Regions from separate parts of the Arthrobacter sp. UYEF21 genome, predicted to be linked through region 2. Evidence: riboswitches for the same ligand, from Rfam matches in the RefSeq annotation. Region 2 holds a riboswitch; each other region holds the start of a gene.

Region 1 (6,728 bases), on a different contig from region 2:
CACTCGGCGGATCGACCTGATCCAGTGCTACGACGAATACGTGATGGGCTATTCCGCCGCCGGGCATTATCTGGGCGGCATCGCTCCCGCGTTCCCGTGGACGGTGCGCCGATGCACGTGGTCCTGCTGAAAAGGCGGCTGGCCGGTTTCTGGCGGCACATCCTCTGTCCCGGTCGCTGCGAGCTGGACATCCGTGTGTTCGACGCGCCCGATCGGGCCCCTTCGCGGCACGACGCGGGGCAAAGCCGTGGAGCGTGCGGTGCAGTGCGCCGTGGACCGGGACGGGGCTTTCCTGGGAATCCGGGCCGTCTGGGTGGCTCCGGAGACTTAGGCTGGCCGGGGCTTAAGCTGGAAGGACACATATGAGAGGCGCTACACCGTGAACAGCTTGTTTTTCTGGATCATCATCCTGTCGTTCGTGATTCCGATTGCGATGCGGATGTACCGGAAATCTGTCAACAAACGGAATCAGGGGCAGGGGTTCTCCGGCGGCTACCCCGGTCAGTTTCCCGGACAGCAAAACCGGCAGCCCCGCGATGGCTACACGCAGCAGGATTACATGAGCGGCGGCTACCGCGAGATCATGAGCCCGCAGCCCCTGCCGCCGAGCCAGCCACTCCCGCCGATACAGCCTGTTCCGCCCGCCGACCAGCAGTTCCCCGGCCAGCAGTTCCCGCCGTACGGTCAGCCGCAACAGTATGGGGAGCCCCAGAACGGGCAGCAGCGCAGTGCAGAAACACCCAAGGCCCCCTCTGCCCCGGCGACTCCCCCGCCGCCGTCGGCCCCGCAGGGCTACCGCGCCCGGAAGCTAGCCGAGCTGGACCAGCAGTACAGCAATGGTGAACTGGCCATGGAGGAATACATGAAGCGCCGCTCCGACATCATGAACGGCTGATCCCCGCCCAGAACCTCGGCGGCAGGGAACCTCCGCCCTGAACCAGAACGGGCCCTAAACCTGGAACCCGTCCTAGACCAGGAACACGCTCCGCAGCTGGTTGCCGAGCTGGCCGATCTCGGTCAGGAAGCCGTCGTGGCCGATCGGAGCCTCGATGACATGGACGTCCACCTCGCCGGGGAGCGCGTCGGCCAGTTCGCGGGACTGCGACGGAAAGTACAACCGGTCGCTGTCCACGGCCGCCACGAAGAACCTGGCGGTGGCGCGGCCAAGAGCCTCGTCCAGGGAGCCCCGGCCGCGGCTGACATCGTGGCTCATCAATGCATCGGTGAGCGCGATGTAACTGTTGGCGTCAAAGCGGCTCACCAGCTTTTTCCCTTGGTGGTCCAGGTAGCTTTCCACCTGATAGCGCCCGCGCTCCCCCAACGCTGCGGCCCGAAGCGGTGATTCGGGAAGCTGCGCTGAGCGTCCGAAACGGCCGTCGAGTTCCTCTGCCGAACGGTAAGTGATGTGGGCGATGCGGCGGGCCAGCGCCAGGCCGTCCTGGGGCAACGGTCCGCCGTAGTAGTCGCCGTCGTTAAAGTTGATGTCCTGCCGGATGGCGAGGGTCTGCGCCTGGGCGAACGCGATCTGTTCGGCCGTACTCGCCGCCCCGACCGAGATCACAGCGCAGCGCTGCACCCGTTCCGGGAAGCTGACCGCCCACTCCAGCGCACGCGCGCCGCCCAACGAGCCGCCCAGCACGGCAAACCAGCTGTGAATGCCCAACTGGTCAGCCAGCCGCGCCTCAGCCTCCGTGGTGTCACGCAGCGTCACCAACGGAAAACGGGATCCCCATGGCTTTCCATCAGGGGCTTCCGACGACGGGCCGGTGGAGCCGTAGCAGCCGCCCACAATGTTGATGGAGACCACAAAGAAACGGTCAGTGTCCACCGGCGCACCGGGTCCGGCCAGCTGCTCCCACCAGCCGGGCTCGTCGCTGTCGCCGCGCGTCACGTGCGTGCTGCCGGTCAGAGCATGCTCAATCAGGACGGCATTGGAGCCGTCCGCGTTCAGCGTTCCCCACGTTTCGTATGCCAGAGTGACGTCCGGCAGGTTGCCGCCGGCTTCGAGCTGCAGGCCGCCAATGCTGGCGTAGCGGACCACGCCGTTTCCGGGAGCCGCAGTTCGGGAGATGGTGATCGTCATGGAAAGGACCTCTTCTACGCGCTTGCCCGCCGTCATTTGACCGGCTGGCCAGGTCCTCACCCGGGGCACCCCGCCACGGAAGAGGGTTGCCGGCCAGCAAGCCGGGGCTGTCGCTGACACTCATGACCTGCTTCGAGTGTACGAAACAGCCCCGGCCTCTGGCTAAGAGTGTGACTGGTTGTGACTTCGCGGGGCTTCCTGGCTCAGCTGACGGCCGCGCCCTTGGCCGCCCGGAACCCTGCTTCGAGGTCGGCGATGATGTCATCAATGTGTTCGATGCCCACCGATAGACGCACCAGCCCCGGTGTCACACCGGCGATGGCCTGCTGCTCGGGTGGGAGCTGGCTGTGCGTGGTGGACGCCGGGTGGATGACCAGCGAGCGGACGTCCCCGATGTTGGCCACGTGCGAGTGGAGATCCAGGGCGTCCACGAAGCGCTTGCCTGCTTCCGCCCCGCCGGCCAGGGTGAATCCAACCACGGCACCGGTGCCCTTGGGACCGTACTTGCGGCCCCGTTCGTACCAGGGGCTGGACGGCAGACCCGCATAGGCGACCGATTCGACGTCGTCCCTTGCCTCCAGCCAGCGCGCAACGTCGACTGCGTTGGCCACGTGCCGTTCCACCCGCAGGCTCAGCGTCTCCAGCCCCTGGGCAATCAGGAAGGCGTTGAACGGGGACACCGCCGAGCCGAGGTCACGAAGCAGCTGGACCCGCGCCTTCAGGATGTAGGACAGGTTGGCGCCGAGCGCCCCTCCGGCCCCGAGATCCCGGGCGTACACGAGCCCGTTGTACGTCGGATCCGGAGTGTTGAAGCCGGGGAACCGTTCCGGGTCCTTGCCGAAGTCGAAATTGCCGGAGTCCACGATCACGCCGGCGATGGCAGAGCCGTGCCCGCCCAGGTACTTGGTCGCCGAATGGAGCACAATGTCTGCGCCCCATTCGAGCGGGCGGATCAGGTAAGGCGTGGACAGGGTGTTGTCCACGATCAGCGGCACGCCGGCATCGTGGGCGGCCTGCGACACGCCCTCGATGTCCAGCACGTCCTGTCGCGGATTGGAGACCACCTCGGCAAAGAAGAGCTTGGTGTTGGGCTGCACGGCGTCCCGCCACTGCTCCAGGTTGTCCGGGTCCGCCACAAACGTCACGGAGATGCCGAACTTCTTCAGGGTGTGCGCCAGGAGATTGTAAGTACCGCCGTAGAGGCTGGGGCTGGCCACCACATGGTCCCCGGCCTCGGCAATGTTCAGGATGGCAAAGGTTTCCGCCGCCTGTCCGGAACTCAGCAGAAGGGCCGCCAGCCCGCCCTCCAGGCTGGCAATACGCTGCTCCACGGCATCCTGCGTGGGGTTGCCGATGCGTGTGTAGATCGGCGCGAGCTCCGCGAGGGCAAACCGGTTGGCGGCGCTTTCCGCGCTGGGGAAGACGAACGACGTCGTCTGGTAAATCGGGAGGGCACGGGCGCCTGTGGCGCTGTCCGGCTCCTGGCCAGCATGGATCTGGCGGGTTTCGAAAGACCATCCGTTCGACATTCAGGGCTCCTTTGACGAGATATGGCACTGCGCATGTGCGTTCAGTGTAGGAAGGCTTCCGGGCCGGTAACAGGATTGTGACGAAGGTGGTCAGGGGCGGTTTTCAGGGTTGTTGTGCGCGGGTGTCGATGGGCTGCCGAAACACAAAACCTGGTAAGGCAACCCTTAGCTGAGAGGCGCATCACAAAGTGCCAAGATGATGGCATGCGCATGGATCACGTCTCTTACGCCTGTGAACAAGATGGCCTCGTTGCCACCACCGAACGTATTTCGTCCGCCCTCGGCGTTGAAGCCGTGAAGGGTGGAGTGCACCCCCGTTTCGGAACCCGAAACATGATCATTCCCCTCGCCGACCACAAATACCTGGAAGTTGTAGAGGTTCTGAACCACCCGGCTTCGGACAAGGCTCCCTTCGGGCAGGCTGTCCGGGCACGGTCCGAAGCCGGCGGCGGCTGGATGGGATGGTGCGTCGAAGTGGACGACCTCGCCCCGTTCGAAGACCGCCTGGGCCGGGCCGCCGTCAACGGCAACCGCAAGTTCCCGGACGGTCGTGAGCTGGCCTGGAAGCAGATCGGCATCCTGGGCCTGATCGCGGACCCGCAGGTTCCCTACATGCTCAAGTGGGAGGGCGACCCCTCCCTCCACCCGTCCAACGCCTATGAGAGCAACGTCAAGATGAGCTGCCTGACTATCGCCGGGTCCGCCGAGCGAGTGACGGCTTGGCTGGGTGAACCGGTAGAGAAGCCGTTGGAGGACGTGGCAGTCGAGTGGGTTGCACCGAAGGGAACCCCAGGCATCCTGTCCGTGACGTTCGAAACTGCCACCGGAGCCGTCACCATCTGACGGTCCGTTTCCGACCAATATCCGATCCCCCGGGCAGCGCTGCCCGGATCACATCTTCGGCCGCCATCAGCGCGTGACAACGACGTCACCTGCCGACGGCGGCCGAATCGCTTTAACGGAACCCAGCCGCGTCACCCCAAGCCAACAGCCCGGCCGAACAAGCTAAAGCCCACAAAAGCCACAATGTCCAGCACCGCATGGGCGATGACCAGCGGCATCACCCGCTTCGTCCTGGTATAAAGCCAAGCGAACACCACCCCCATAACGACGTTGCCGAAGAACGGCCCGAATCCCTGGTACAGGTGATAGGTGCCGCGGAGCAGGGAACTGGTAAAAATTGCCAGCGGTATGCTCCAGCCGAACTTGCCGAAGCGGTCCAGGAGGTAGCCCACCACTATGACTTCCTCCACCACGGCATGCCGCAGGGCGGAGAGGATCAGCACGGGAATGGTCCACCAGTGGGCGTCGAGTGCGCTGGGAATGATGGCGGTAGTGATTCCCAGCGCCCGGCCCGCGGCATAGAGGCCCAGCGATGGAATCCCGATCAGTGCTGCGAGGCCAAGGCCCTGCAACAGGTCACGGCCCGGCCTGGCGAAATTGAATCCGAGCTTCTGGAAGGCCGAACTGCCGTGCGTGCTCACGCCCGCGCCCGCGCCCGACTGCCGTTGGTCCGTGAGGAAGTAGATAACCAGGAGCACGGGTACCAGGGCAAAGATAATATCCAGCAACTGGTACGTGAGGTCGAAGTATTCGCGGGAACTCCGCGACTGGTTCAGCGTGGAGGTTCCCTCCGCAAGCGGGGCCCGCGACATCTTGTCCAGCAGTTGAACCACTGAGTACACGGCGGACTGCCCCAGGGACAGTCCAAGCACAATCCAGACTTCGATACGCAGCCGACGGCGCGAGGGAACCAACATGGTTCCATCTTGCCGGGTTAACACCCACTTATGCTTGGGGCTTATGAGCGCGCCAGGAAAAATCATCATGGTCAGGCACGGCCAGTCCACGGCCAACGTCGATACGTCCATCTACAACAGGGTCCCGGACTATCGGATTCCACTGACTCCCCTCGGCCTGGAGCAGGCCACAGCGGCCGGCGAACGGATCCGCCGTGAGCTGGAAGGCAGGCAGGTCTGCGTGTATGTTTCGCCTTACCTGCGGGCATACCAGACCCTCGAGGCACTCAACCTGGGTAACCTGACCGAGCGGGTGATCGAGGAACCGCGCCTCCGCGAACAGGACTGGGCCAATTTCCAGATCAGCGGCGAGATCGAGGACCAAAAGGAGCTCCGCAACGCCTACGGGCATTTCTTCTACCGGTTCCGGGAGGGCGAATCCGGCTCAGACGTCTACGACCGGATCTCATCCTTCATGGAGACGCTCTACCGCCATTGGTCCAAACCGGATTACGCACCGAACACACTGTTGGTAACCCACGGACTGACCATGCGGCTATTCTGCATGCGCTGGTTCCACTGGTCGGTGGAGTACTTCGAATCGCTTAACAACCCGAACAACTCCGAGGTCCGGACCCTGGTGCGCACCGAACTCGATAAGTATGAACTGGATATGCCGTTCACCCAGTGGGTGGACCGCCGGGTGGACGCGACCGTCCTGGATGCGCCGCCGCTGATCTATTAGAGCTGATGATGGGCCGGGCCGCCTGTGGTTCAGGACACCGGCCAGCACATATTAGTGCGGCGCCACGATCACTTCCGTGCCGTTGGCTTCGAACGCTGCCTTGTCCTCGGCGGAGATACCGTGGTCCGTAATCAGCCGGTTGAAGGCGTAGCCGTCCATCGTGGCGAAAGCCCGGACTCCCACCTTGGAGGAATCCGCCAGCACGTAGGACACCCGGGCCCGGCTGGCCAGCAGGGCGTTCACTGACGCCTCGCCCTCACCGGTGTTGGTGGGGCCTACCTCCGGGTCGATACCGTTTACGCCGATGAACGCGATGTCCAGGACCACCTTCTGCATGATGATGTCCGTGTAGGGGCCCACCAGCTCGTAGGAGCGCGGGTTGAGGATGCCGCCGGTCACCATGACTTTAATGTTGGGCCGGACAGCCAGCTGCGAAGCGATATTGATGGCGTTGGTGACCACCGTCAGCGTGGACTGGTTGGCCGGGGCGTTGAGGTCTTCGCGGGTTGCCAGGATCTGCGCCAGTGCGGTGCTGGTGGTGCCGCCGCAGAGCCCGATCACGGCGCCCGGCGGAATCAGTGCCGAAGCGGCCTGGGCTATCTGTTCCTTGGCCTCGGCGTGGTCGTCGCGGT
Region 2 (6,728 bases):
GTGGTGCGCGGAGACACAGAGGTGATCCAGGACCAGGCTGACAAGGACGCCGTTGATGAACTGAGCCTGGAGCCCTGGCAGCCAGGCCCCAAGGAGCACTACATCCGCCTCACTGCCAGCGCCCTGACGGGCCGCCGGTTCAAGGTCAACAAACCGGACGTCTGGAATACCAGGCTCTCGGACCGCCGTCGGACGTCGTTCGAGTAATCGAAAGGCACCCCACCATGGGCAACGACGCTCACACCCCCGTCATCCTGGGCGGCGCCCGCACCCCTTTCGGCAGGTTCCGCGGCGGACTGGCAGGGCTTTCATCCAGCGAACTTGGTGCCCATGCCATCCGAAATGCGCTGGAGCGCACGGGAGTGGCACCGGAGCAGATCCAGGCCGTGATCGTGGGCCAGGTTATCCAGGCGGGCGCCGGTCAGGGACCCGCCCGGCAGGCCAGCCTCGCCGCCGGGATCGGCTGGGCCGTGCCCACCGTGACCATCAACAAACTGTGTCTTTCCGGCCTGACCGCCGTGATTGATGCCGCCCGGATGATCCGGGCGGGCGAGGCAGATTTCATTGTGGCGGCTGGCCAGGAGTCCATGACCAACGCCCCGCACCTGTTGCCCCGGCTCCGCGGCGGCGTTGCCATCGGCGATGCGCCGTTACTGGATTCGCTGAACTTTGACGGCCTGCAGGACCCCCGCTCCGGCGAGCTGATGGGTTCCGCCACCGATGCCGGGAACGCCCGCCTCGGCATCAGCCGGACGGACCAGGACGCCGTCGCCGCCCGTTCCCATCAACGTGCGGAAGCTGCCCGGGCCGCCGGGATCCTGGCCGAGGAAATCGCTCCGGTGGAAGTCCCGCAACGCCGCGGCCCCGCCGTCGTGATTGATGCTGACGAGGGGATCCGGGCAAGTACGACGCCGGAGGCCCTTGCCGCGCTGAAGCCCGCCTTTTCCACGGCGGACTCAGCCACCATCACCGCAGGGTCCTCCTCGCCGCTGTCCGACGGCGCGGCCGCCGTGGTGGTGGCCAGCAAAGCCGCGGCGGAGGCGGCCGGGCTCAGCTGGATTGCGGAGATCGGCAGCCACGGCCAGACCGCCGGACCGGACGGCTCCCTGCACTCCCAGCCGTCCCGCGCCATTGAACGGGCCCTGAAACTCGAGGGGCTGACGGTAGCTGACCTGGACCTCATTGAGGTCAACGAAGCCTTCGCTTCGGTGGTGCTGCAGTCCGCCAGGGACCTGGGGATCGATGCCGAAAGGATCAATGCCGACGGCGGCGCCATCGCTTTAGGGCATCCGGTGGGCGCCTCCGGGGCCCGGCTCGTGCTGCACCAGGCGCTGGCTTTGAAACGCCGCGGCGGCGGCACGGGCGTGGTGGCCTTGTGCGGTGGGGGTGGCCAGGGCGAGGCCCTGATCCTTAAGTTGGGATGATCCCGAACAGGACGCGCTTTTTCACCATCAGCCACAGGAGACCCAGGATAGCCGCATACGCGGCCGTATTGATCAGGATGTCGCCCTGCCGCAGGGCCGGGATGTTGGCGATCACGGCGATTAGCACCACGTGCAGGATAAAGACGTACAGCGTGGCCTGCCCCAGCGGGATCAGGAACCAGCCCAGGGCCCGCTGTACCGGCTTCCAGTAGGCGGTCAGGAACGCGTAGGCGGCCACCACCAGGACCAGGACGTTGAGCAGCCTGCCCGGATCCAGGTAAGTGCGGGCAAAGAAGGCGTCGTACATGGCCCGGTAGGCGGTGTCCGGGATGATGGCCAGGCGCAGGTCGAACCCGTTAGCCAGGTACGGGTTGCACCAGGACAGGAACGCGGAAGCGAACGCCAACACCGTGGATGCCACTACCACCCAGTGGTGCGACGACAGCCAGGCGACGATACGGTTTCGGTGGAAACCCGCCACCAGGCCGATGACAAACAGCACCTGCCATACGAGCAGCGGGAAAGAATCCTCGAACTGGGAGGGCAGCAGCCTGAAACGGGTGGCCGCACCCACTGCGTAGAGGCCCAGCGTCGCGGCGAGGACCCACAGCGCCTTGCCGCGGTTGAGGGCGGCCAGGATCAGGGGGCTGGCCAGCAGCAGCACCACGTAGAGGCCCATCACGTTGAACTGCCACGGACCGAACTGCAGGAGGACGATGGCGGGCAGCACCTGGGCGGGCACCGGGAATTGCAGGAGCGTTTCCATCCCTGCGTACAGGTCGTAGGTCCGGCCCACTGCGTTGTGTCCCGCACCCCCGGTTCCCTGGTCCGCGTAGGTGGTCAGCGCGTCGGTTTGGAAGAAGGGCAGCAGCGAGAGCAGGAAGACCCCAACAAGGACCGCGAGCGCCGTCACGTACAGCTTGCCCGCGCGCCGGGACGTCAGGTCCACCACGTTGCCGAAGTCGTTCTTCACCCGCGGGCCGTAAACCATGCCCACCACCAGGCCGGAGAACAGGACGAACAGCTCTGCCCCGGAAACAAATCCCACCGCTTCCTGGGTCAGCAGTTGGAACAGCGACGTCATGCCCAGGTGGTTGACCACCACAAAAACAATGGCCAGTCCCCGCAGGAAGTCCACGCGGGAATCGCGTTTGGACGGATCGCCATAAGCCCAGGCGCCAACCGCGCCGACGCGCCGCGGCAACTGCCACAAGGCAACCAGCAGGATCACCATGGCCGCGGCGACACTCCAGGCTGCGGCCCCGGACAGGGAGTTGGCCCGCGTGGCCTGCTGGCCCCCGCTGATAGCCGTCACCGGGCCGGTAGTCAGTCCGGACCGAACCAGGCTCTCCCCCGCAGCTCCGGCAATGCCGGAGTTGCCGGTGAGCCGCCAGTCGATACTGACCACCCCGGTATCCCCGGTGCTGGTCCGCTCGTCCCAGACGACGGCAGCGATCCTGGCGAATTCTGCGGACGTGGCCGATTTGAGGGTTTGGTCCCACCAGGACGTTTTAATGTCGGCCTCTGCGGCGCCGCCGGAGGCAGGGCTGTAGAAGGCTGCGGTCTGGAGGACCAGCGGTTTGTTCCGGGCAGCGGCATACGTGGCGTAGAAGTCTTCGCTGCCGGACTGCGTCAGCATGGCGGACAGCTCGCCGTCCGCGGGAACGGTGTTGACGGCGGAGTTGCCGCCGGTGTCATCGTGGTAAGCCGTCAGCCCCACCCAATCCACGGCGTCATCGCCCGGGTAGTACGGAGCGTAGGCGGCATCTGCACTGTTCCAGCTTCCGTCGCCGTTGGTGTCCAGCAGGGCGAAGCCTTCGGACCCGGGGGCCGGGGCGTTCCGGTGCCGTTCAAAAGGGTAGTCCCGCCCAAGGTACGGTTGCCACACCATTACCGTGCCGGCGTCGTCCGCAGTTTTGAACTCTGCGGCAACGTTCCGGAACGCCGACTTGTAGGCGACCGGCTGCTGGCCCCAATCCACCCAGCTTGAGTTCATGTCCGGGGCGAACCGGACCAGGAGCGTACCGCGGAAAGCTGACGCCAGGTCCTCAACCTTGGCTGCAAAGGCTCCAGCGGCAGCGGCGTCCACCTGGTCCAGCGCCGCCGTGGGCCGCACGGTGAGCATGGCCTGGGCGCCTTGGCCAGCGGCTTGGCCGAGGAATTCCCGGATGTCCTGCTCCTCGCCGGAGCGCACGGGCAGCGAGATTTCGTGGCACAGCAGCGCCGGCGAAGATCCCAGCCGCTCGGCAAAACCCTGCGCCGAATCGTCGCCCCACTCCAGGACAGCTCCAAGCAGGGGTTTGCCTTCCGCCGGCTCAGGCTCGGCCGCGTGGACGGAGCCCGCGGTGAGCAGGCTGAACAGGACGAGCAGGGCCGCCAGAAGTGCGGCCGGTAGCGGGCTCCGCAGTCTGGGTACGGCCGACGGCGGTACGCGCCTTAGTGCGGTTGCTGTTGGCATGCTGGTGTGGACCCTCCCCCAGTGCAGCTGCTTCAGTGATGGTGGCCGGTGCCCCCGCCAAACTCTATCGGTCTTCGCTGGCCGGTCGGTTTCGACCCGGGGCCATTCGGTTTCAACCCGGCGCCGTCCGGCTGGCCCGGCGACCTCCGGGTCAGCCGCCCAGGATTCACCCCGGTGTCGTCGCACCAGTCCAGGTTGAACGGCTGCGCGGTGACCCCGGCTTCCCCCGGGCCATGCCTGCCGGGACGGTGAACACGAAAGTGAAGCCGCCGTCGTCGGTCATGGGTGCGAACTCCTCCAGCACCGTGGTGCCATGGGCATCCAGCAGTTCCACGGAGACCTGCGCACAAGGGCCGTAGCCCGCATCGCAGGCCGCGACCGGGGCGCTGACCGCTACCCGGTCACCGGGTTTTGCCTCCGCCGGCGTCACGGTGATCGCAGGCGGCATGCACGGCGGCGGCGGCCCGAAAACGTTACGGCAACTGCCCAGCCCCACCGTCGCGAGTGCGGCACACAGCCCCCCAGGATTCGATTGTGCCGCCAGCCCGCAGGTCACGGAAGCACGCGATGGTTACGGAACATGACAATGGCGGCAGTGTAGACGGGCACGGCGGATGTTACGTTTTTGGTGAGTAATGAGAACCGGTGCCAAGCCCTGACTGGCCGGTCGGCAACCCTCCCTTTCGCGGCGGGGTGCCTCAGGTGAATACTCGGCATATCGACCCATTCGAGCTGCAAGCGTGAGAGAAGGAGATCCGTCGTGTCTGACGCACCTGCCCCTGAAGAAAAACTGTCCTACCGGCTTATCACAGGCCCGGATGACCGGGCCTTTTGTGAACGGATATCCGCCGCCCTGGCCGAGGGGTATGTGCTGCACGGCAGCCCCGCCGCCACGTTCAACGGCAACGCCGTGATTGTTGCCCAGGCGCTCATCCTCCCGGCCGCGATCGCCAGTGCGGATGCCGCCGTCGCCACGGCAGTGGAAGACCTCGAGTTCGACGGCGAGGGCCACGCGTGAGCTACGCCGGAGACCTGACCCCGCAGGAAGCCTGGGCCAAGCTGGAACAGGGCGCCATCCTGGTGGACGTGCGCACAGAGGGCGAGTGGGCCCACATCGGCATCCCGGACACCGCGTCCGCGAACGACAAGCACAACGATCCCCTGTTCATCCAGTGGACGTTCCCCGGCGGCATTCCCAACGCTGCTTTTATCGCCGACCTCAGGCAACAGGCCCCGGCGGACGACGGCACGGAACTGGTGTTCATCTGCCGTTCCGGCCAGCGCTCCGTCGCCGCCGCGATCGCCGCGACGCAGGCCGGGTTCACCTCCTACAACGTCCTCGAGGGCTTCGAAGGCGAGCCGGACCGTTACGGCGACCGCACCGTCAACGGCTGGAAAAACAGCGGACTGCCCACCAACCCGGGAAGCCGCTAAATGACATTCAACGAAGACGCCGAGGGCTGGAGCGCAGACACGCAGGCTGTCCGCGGCGGGCTGGACCGCACCCACTTCCAGGAGACCACCGAGCCCATTTTCCTGAACTCCGGCTTTGTGTACGAGTCGGCGGCCGCGGCCGAGCGCGCGTTCACCGGCGAGGATCAGCGGTTCGTCTACTCCCGCTATGGCAACCCGTCCGTGGCCACCTTCCAGGAGCGCCTCCGCCTGCTCGAAGGCACCGAAGCGTGCTTCGCGACGGCGTCGGGCATGTCAGCAGTGTTCACCGCCCTGGGTGCCCTGCTGGCTGCCGGCGACCGGGTGGTGGCCGCGCGGTCGCTGTTCGGCTCCTGCTTTGTGATCCTGAACGAGATCCTGCCGCGCTGGGGCGTGGAGACGGTGTTTGTGGATGGCCCGGACCTGGACCAGTGGCGCGCCGCGCTGTCCGAGCCCACCACTGCGGTGTTCTTCGAGTCGCCGTCAAACCCGATGCAGGAGATCGTGGATATCGCCGCGGTCAGCGAACTGGCGCACGCCGCCGGGGCCACCGTCGTCGTCGACAATGTCTTTGCCACTCCCCTGCTCCAGCGCTGCGGGCAGTTCGGCGCGGACGTGATTGTGTATTCGGGCACCAAGCACATGGACGGCCAGGGACGGGTGCTGGGCGGGGCGATCCTGGGGACGAAGGAATTCATTGACGGCCCGGTCAAGCAGCTCATGCGGCACACCGGCCCGTCCCTCTCCGCGTTCAACGCCTGGGTGCTCACCAAGGGCCTGGAGACCATGGCCCTGCGCGTGAACCATTCCTCTGCGTCCGCGCTGCGGCTCGCCGAATGGCTCGAGCAGCAGCCGGCCGTCAGCTGGGTCAAATACCCGCTACTGAAGTCGCACCCGCAGTACGCTTTGTCGGCGAAGCAGATGAAGGCCGGCGGCACCGTCCTCACCCTGGAACTTGCGACGGCGGGTGGCCGCTCGGGCAAGGACGCCGCCTTTGCGCTGCTGGACGCCTTACGGATCATCGACATCTCCAACAACCTGGGCGACGCGAAGTCCCTGATCACCCATCCGGCCACCACCACCCACCGTGCCATGGGCCCGGAGGGCCGCGCCGCGATCGGGCTCAGCGACGGCGTGGTGCGCCTGTCCGTGGGGCTGGAGGACGTGGACGATCTCATCGGCGATCTCGAGCAGGCCCTGAAGCAGGTCTGACGGCGGTCAGGCTGCGGCCTGGGGCTGGCGGAGTTCCCGGGCCGCAGTCTGGCGGACCGACTCGGTCAGCTGGTTGAGCACCGGGGCTGCGAGGCAATGCTGCTCCGGAGGAGCTGCATCCCTGGACCGGCCCGGGCGTTGCGGTCACTGCGGCCATCACCGCTCCTGTCCGGAGCAAACGGGTGGAATGCTGTTCATCCTCG
Region 3 (6,728 bases), on a different contig from region 2:
GTCACGCCCCTGAGCCAGGAGGCGCCGTCGTCACGGACGCACATTGATTGCGGCCTGGCCGGAACGGTGATGCGGTTTGTCCCGCCGCTTGCGGCCCTGCGGACGGGCGCCAGTGTTTTCGACGGCGACCCCCACGCCCGGAAGCGCCCCATGGGCACCATCATCGAGGCGCTGCAGGCGCTCGGCGTGGCCCTGACAGCGGACGACGGCGCGGCCCCCTCGGCGCTGCCGTTCACCGTTGAAGGAACCGGGGAAGTCCGCGGCGGCCACCTGGTGATCGACGCCAGCGCGTCGTCACAGTTTGTTTCGGCCCTCCTGCTGGTGGGCGCGCGGTTCACGGACGGCCTCCATCTGGAGCACGCGGGCGGACCGGTGCCCAGCCTTGACCACATCAACATGACGGTGGCGGTACTCCGCGGCGTCGGGGTGTCGGTGGACGATTCCGTGCCCAACAACTGGGTGGTGGCACCAGGCCCTATCCGCGCGTTTGACCAGCGCATCGAACAGGACCTCTCCAACGCCGGCCCCTTCCTGGCTGCGGCCCTGGCCTCCGCCGGAACGGTGAGGATCCCGAACTGGCCGGCCGGAACCACCCAGGTGGGCGATCTCTGGCGGACCATCCTGGTGGATATGGGCGCGAAGGTCAGCCTGGCTGATGGCGTCCTGACCGTCACGGGCGGCCCGGAGATCAAGGGAGCCGTGTTTGACGAAACCAGCGAGCTCGCCCCCACACTGGCGGCTCTGTGTGCCCTGGCCAGCGGTCCGTCGCAGCTGACCGGCATCGCCCACCTTCGCGGCCACGAGACGGACAGGCTGGCAGCGCTGGTCACCGAAATCAACCTGCTTGGCGGCGATGCCGAGGAAACCAGCGATGGGCTGGTGATCCGCCCGGCCAAGCTGCACGCCGGCGTCGTCCACACCTACGCGGACCACCGAATGGCCACGGCCGGGGCAATCCTCGGCCTGGCCGTGCCGGGAATCGAGGTGCAGGACATCGCCACCACCGCCAAGACCATGCCGGAGTTCCCACAGATGTGGGCGGACATGCTCGCGCAGGGCACAGCAGCCGGCGACGGCACGGAAGGTTCCAGCGGTGGCCCGCAGCACTGACTCCTGGGACGAGTCCGACGTCCGGATCCGCCCCAGCAAAAAAGGCTCACGGCCGCGCACCAAGGACCGCCCCAGCCACGACGACGCCGTCACGGGCCGCATCATCACCGTGGACCGCGGCCGGTACACCGCCGTCGTGGGTGAGGACTCGGGCGACGAGCGGATCATCATCGCCGCACGGGCCCGTGAACTGCGCCGCTCCCCTGTGGTGGCCGGTGACTTCGTCTCGCTGGTGGGGGACGTTTCCGGCGAGCCCGACACCCTGGCCCGCCTGGTCCGGATCCAGGACCGACGCACTTTGTTGCGCCGCAGCGCCGATGACACGGATCCGATCGAGCGTGCCGTGGTGGCCAACGCCGACCAGCTGGTGGTGGTGGTGGCCGCCGCGAACCCGGAGCCGCGCACCGGCTTCATCGACCGCGCTCTGGTGGCCGCATACGACGCCGGCATTGAGCCGCTGCTGCTCGTCACCAAGGCGGATGTCAAGGATCCCGCAGAACTGCTGTCCAACTATGAGCACCTGGACTTTCCGGTGATCATCAGCCGGACGGCCGACTCCGCCGCCTCCGGCATCGACGCGCGTTCCGATGACGGCCTCTCGGCCCGCCTGGACGGCGACGCCGTTTCAATGCTACGTGCCTACCTCGACGGCAAAGTCACCGTGATGCTGGGCCATTCGGGCGTGGGCAAGTCCACTATGGTGAACGCTCTCACCGGCGCCGAACGGGCCACGGGCGGCGTGAACGCGGTGACGGGCCGCGGCCGCCACACGTCGTCGTCGGCCCTTGCCTTGAAGCTGGCAGGCGCCCCGGCCGGCAGCTGGATCATCGACACCCCCGGCATCCGCTCGTTCGGCCTGGCGCACGTGGACCCGGACCGGATCCTGCGGTCGTTCCCGGACCTGGAGCCTGGCACGGATGCGTGCGAGCGTGGCTGCAAACACAACGCGGCCGCGGTCAAGTGCGGGCTGGACTCGTGGGTGGCCGAAGGGCAGGCCGGTCCCACCGGCCCGGCCCGGCTTGCTTCGCTGCGGCGCCTGCTGGGCAGCGACCCGCGGCTGGAAGGCCAGGAATCCAAGGAACTGGGCAGCGTGGGCTAGAGGACCGGCGCCCGACGTCCCCGACCCTGAGCCCGTTAGACGGTAGTTTGGAACCATGATCCAACCCGCTTCGAGCTACAACGATGACCTGCGCCTGGCCCACGTGCTGGCAGATTCCGTGGATGACCAGACCATGAGCCGCTTCAAGGCGCTGGACCTGCACATCGAGACCAAGCCTGACCTGACGCCGGTCACTGATGCGGACAAGTCGGCTGAAGAGGCCATCCGCGGCCAGCTGTCCCGCTCGCGCCCCCGGGACGCCGTACTCGGTGAGGAATTCGGCAGCTCCGGCCACGGCTCCCGCCGCTGGATCATTGATCCGATCGACGGCACCAAGAATTTTGTCCGCGGCGTCCCCGTCTGGGCCACGCTAATCGCGCTCGTGGACGAGGGCGAACCTGTGGTGGGCGTGGTCAGCGCACCCGCGCTGGGCAAACGCTGGTGGGCAGCAAAGGGCGCCGGCGCTTACATGGGCAGGTCCCTTGCCGCAGCAACCCGGCTCCGTGTCTCGAATGTGTCCAACCTCGCGGATGCCTCGCTGTCTTATTCAAGCCTGGGCGGCTGGAAGGAACGCGGCAACCTGGATGACTTCCTGGGCTTGACCGAGGACGTCTGGCGGACGCGCGCGTACGGCGATTTCTGGTCCTACTGCATGGTGGCCGAAGGCTCCGTTGACATCGCCTGCGAGCCGGAGCTGAACCTGTACGACATGGCGGCCCTGGTCCCCATCGTGGTGGAGGCCGGCGGCCGGTTCACCTCATTGGAGGGCCAGGACGGGCCATTCGGCGGCAATGCGCTGGCCACCAACTCGATCCTGCACTCCGAGGTCCTCAAACGCCTCAATCCCGGCCTGGACGATCTGCTGTAGGCGCACTTTACCGAATTATCGACGGCGGGCGCCTCCTGAAGGGGGCGTCCGCCGCCTTATGTTCGCAAGAATCGCCTTCTGGGTAAATGAACGTAATAAACGACTTAACATTCAGCCGGGCTTTTCTCCGGCCGCAGCGATGAAATAGGCTCCTTAACAGGTCACGAGTGCCAGCGCTAAACCCCGGTTTGCTGGCCGGCAACCCTCCATTCGCGGTGGGGTGCCCCGGGTGACGACCAGGCCGGTCCGGAACGGACCCGGCAAGCGCGGATTCCCGGGACCGGGAATCCTTTTTGAGTGAGGTCCCCGTGACTACTGCCACCGTCTCCCCCGCCATCCAGAACACCGTCGCCACCGGTCTTTCCAGCGAACCAGGCGCCCTTGCGGGACGCCCGCTGTCCGCCGTCACCGGTGCGGAAATCCAGGCTCCGCTGATCCAGGGCGGTCACGTCAGGTACGCAAACCTGGACTACGGCGCGTCCGCCCCCGCACTCTCCATTGTGTCCGCCTACCTCAACGAGATCCTGCCGTTCTATGCCAGCGTCCACCGCGGTGCCGGCTATGCGTCGCAGATCAGCACGTCCGTTTACGAGAACGCCCGGAACATCGTCCGGGACTTCGTAGGCGGCCGCCACGACGACTCCGTCGTCTTCACGCGGAACACCACTGACTCGCTGAACCTCCTCGCGGGTTGCCTCCCGCAAACGGACGGGCGGCCCACCGGTGACGTTCTCTACCTGGACATCGAGCACCACGCCAACCTGCTTCCGTGGCAGGGCGTCCCGCACCGCAGTGTGGTCGCCGCCGACACGGTTGCCGGGACCATCGAGGTCCTCCGTGCCGAACTTGAGCAGGGCAACGTCAGCCTGCTCGCGGTCACCGGCGCCTCCAACGTCACCGGCGAGATCCTCCCGATTAGGGCACTGGCCGCCCTCGCCCACGAATACGGGGCGCGGATCGTGGTGGACGCCGCGCAGCTGGCGCCGCACCGTCGCATCAACATCAGCGCGGACGACGTCGACTACCTCGCCTTCTCCGGCCACAAGCTCTACGCCCCGTTTGGTGCCGGGGTCCTGGTGGGACGCACCGACTGGCTCGACTCCGGTACGCCGCATCTGGCAGGCGGCGGCGCCGTCCGGGAGGCAAAGCTCGACGGCGTCAGCTGGGCTACCGGACCCGCCCGCCACGAGGGCGGCTCCCCCAACGTGTTGGGGGCCGCCACGCTGGCCCGCGCCACGCAGGTCATCGCGTCGCTGGACCAGGACCGCTGGCACGCCCATGAGGCAGCCATCCGGTCATTCCTGGTGGACGGGCTCGGGAAGATCGACGGCGTCACCGTCCACCAGATCTTCTCGGACACAGACCCTGGCACCGGCACCATCGGCGTCGTGAATTTCTCAGTGGCCGGTTACGACGCCGGATTGGTGGCCGCGTATCTCTCGGCCGAGCACGGCGTTGGCCTGCGGGACGGCCGCTTCTGCGCGCACCCGCTGCTGAAGCGCCTCGGCCTCCCGTCGGGATCCCTGCGGGCCAGCTTCGGCGTCGGCTCCCGGTTGGAGGACGCCCAGCGGCTCCTGGCCGGCCTCGAACAGCTCCGCAGCACGGGCCTGGGCTGGGACTATGTGGTGGATTCCGGCCGCTGGGTTCCGGCCAACGACACGCGCACGTACCCGCACTGGGCACCGAACACCCCCGGCACGGCCGGAGCCGCTCCCTGCCTCGATGACTGAGGGCGCTGACGACTAAGGCCGGGACTGACCGGCTGACTGACGATGCGCGGCCATGCGGTAAATTCGAAGGATACGCATGGGCACAGTTGAAGGAGGCCGCACGTGGCACGGGGTGGCCCCAAGCTCGAGCACGGACGCCGTCTGGAGCTCGGGCAGAGCTTCCAGGACGGCGGCGAACACTATCAAAAGGTGCGCCCCGGCTACCCTGATGATTCCGCCGACTGGCTGGTCCCGGCCGGCGCCCGTGAGGCTGTCGATGTGGGCGCCGGTACCGGCAAATTTGCCGCGCTCCTGTTGGAGCGGGGCCTGGCTGTCACCGCCGTGGACCCGTCCGCAGACATGCTGGAACAGCTGCGGGCCCACTATCCGGCGGTAGCGGCAACCCAGGGGACCGCCGAGGCCACCGGCCTGCCTGACTCTACGTTCGACGTCGTCAGCGTTGCCCAGGCGTGGCACTGGTGCGATCCGGTGCCGGCCAGCACCGAACTGGCGCGGATCCTCCGGCCCGGCGGAACGCTGGGACTGATTTGGAACCAGCTGGACACGTCACTTCCCTGGGTGCACAGGTTGTCTCGCATTATGCACGCCGGAGACGTCTACAAACCTGGCTTCCGGCCGGCGGTTGGGCCGGAGTTCGAGGGCCTCGAGAGCCACGTGACCCGCTGGGATGACAGCCTCAGCACGGCGGACATTATGGAGCTGACGAAGTCGCGCAGCTACTACCTGCGTGCCAACGAAGCCACCCGGAGCAAGGTCCTGGCGAACCTCGACTGGTACCTGCACGAACATTTGGGGCACAACGCCGACGACGACATCGCCCTGCCGTACCTGACCCTGACGTGGCGGGCCGTCAAGGCGTGACGGCCACGGACCACCGGGTAGGCTTGGACCCGTGAAGTCCAGCGCCCCCTCTTCCTCCATCGAGGACTACGTCAAGGTCATCTACGGCTTCACGGAGTGGCAGGACAAGCCCATCACCTCCTCGCAACTGGCCCAGCGCCTGGGCGTGGCCAACTCCTCGGTCTCGGAGATGGTCCGCAAGCTCAAGGACCAGGGCCTGGTGGACCACAAACCGTACAGCGCCATCACCCTCACCGCGGCAGGTATCCGGCTGGCGCTGTCCATGGTCCGCCGCCACCGCCTCATCGAGACCTACCTCGTCCAGGAACTCGGCTACAGCTGGGATGAAGTCCACGACGAAGCCGAGCTTCTTGAGCATGCGGTGTCGGACACGTTTATCGAGCGTATGGCAGCAAAACTGGGCAACCCCGAACGCGACCCCCACGGGGATCCAATCCCGACGGCGGATGGGGAAGTCCTGATGCCGGAGGCGCACCTGCTTGGCCAACTCGACCCCGGCCACACGGGCCGGATCACCCGGATCAGCGACGAGAACCCGGACCTGCTCCGATACCTTTCGGCAGAGGAAATCGACCTCGACGCCAATGTGGAGGTCATGGGCCGCAAGCCCTTCGGCGGGGCTCTGGTGGTGCGGATCAGCAATGCCGGCACGACGCGGGAGTTCGACCTGGCCGACGCAGTCACGGCTGCGCTGTGGGTCCACACCGACCGCCCCCACGCCGGCTGCACGCTCGGTGACCGCTGAATGAAGCACGCTGCCGAATGACCAGGTACGGCATGCCTGACTGGCGCGCCTGGCTGGCCGTAGCGGCTGGCGGGCTCGCCGGAACGGAACTTCGTTATGGCCTGGGGCTCGCCTTTCCGGAACATGCCGGCGCAATCCCCTGGACCACGCTGGGCATCAACGTGGCCGGGAGCTTCGTCCTGGCGGCCCTCACAACAGTGTGGATCGCGCGCCCGCATACCGCCTTCTGGCTCCGGGCAGGGCTTGGACCGGGGCTGTTGGGTTCTTTCACCACCTTCTCGGCCGTGGTTTTCTCGATGGACCAACTGGCGCGGG

Evidence for each region. A riboswitch is a leader RNA that binds a small molecule or an ion and turns the genes downstream of it on or off. The one in region 2 is predicted to bind S-adenosylmethionine.
Region 1: it holds a riboswitch for S-adenosylmethionine, as region 2 does, so the genes downstream of both, metX (homoserine O-acetyltransferase MetX) here and ABIB27_RS09025 (DUF1737 domain-containing protein) in region 2, are expected to answer to the same signal.
Region 3: it holds a riboswitch for S-adenosylmethionine, as region 2 does, so the genes downstream of both, ABIB27_RS00990 (aminotransferase class V-fold PLP-dependent enzyme) here and ABIB27_RS09025 (DUF1737 domain-containing protein) in region 2, are expected to answer to the same signal.

Annotation. Positions count from the first base shown of each region.
Region 1 covers NZ_JBEPNF010000008.1:6,756-13,483, forward strand. The annotation lists gene ABIB27_RS10185 (hypothetical protein) at 380-895, shown strand; gene metX (homoserine O-acetyltransferase MetX) at 968-2,083, opposite strand; SAM riboswitch class IV at 2,097-2,211, opposite strand; gene ABIB27_RS10195 (bifunctional o-acetylhomoserine/o-acetylserine sulfhydrylase) at 2,287-3,612, opposite strand; gene ABIB27_RS10200 (VOC family protein) at 3,817-4,455, shown strand; gene ABIB27_RS10205 (CPBP family intramembrane glutamic endopeptidase) at 4,587-5,372, opposite strand; gene ABIB27_RS10210 (histidine phosphatase family protein) at 5,416-6,096, shown strand; gene ABIB27_RS10215 (DeoR/GlpR family DNA-binding transcription regulator) at 6,148-6,728, opposite strand, start outside.
Region 2 covers NZ_JBEPNF010000006.1:121,178-127,905, forward strand. The annotation lists gene ABIB27_RS09005 (pyridoxamine 5'-phosphate oxidase family protein) at 1-207, shown strand, start outside; gene ABIB27_RS09010 (acetyl-CoA C-acyltransferase) at 225-1,424, shown strand; gene opgC (OpgC domain-containing protein) at 1,411-3,882, opposite strand; gene ABIB27_RS09020 (hypothetical protein) at 4,049-4,330, opposite strand; SAM riboswitch class IV at 4,514-4,629, shown strand; gene ABIB27_RS09025 (DUF1737 domain-containing protein) at 4,643-4,900, shown strand; gene ABIB27_RS09030 (rhodanese-like domain-containing protein) at 4,897-5,316, shown strand; gene ABIB27_RS09035 (O-succinylhomoserine sulfhydrylase) at 5,317-6,525, shown strand.
Region 3 covers NZ_JBEPNF010000001.1:212,838-219,565, reverse strand. The annotation lists gene aroA (3-phosphoshikimate 1-carboxyvinyltransferase) at 1-1,110, shown strand, start outside; gene rsgA (ribosome small subunit-dependent GTPase A) at 1,094-2,209, shown strand; gene hisN (histidinol-phosphatase) at 2,265-3,077, shown strand; SAM riboswitch class IV at 3,237-3,350, shown strand; gene ABIB27_RS00990 (aminotransferase class V-fold PLP-dependent enzyme) at 3,386-4,807, shown strand; gene ABIB27_RS00985 (class I SAM-dependent methyltransferase) at 4,910-5,668, shown strand; gene ABIB27_RS00980 (metal-dependent transcriptional regulator) at 5,700-6,413, shown strand; gene ABIB27_RS00975 (fluoride efflux transporter FluC) at 6,446-6,728, shown strand, end outside.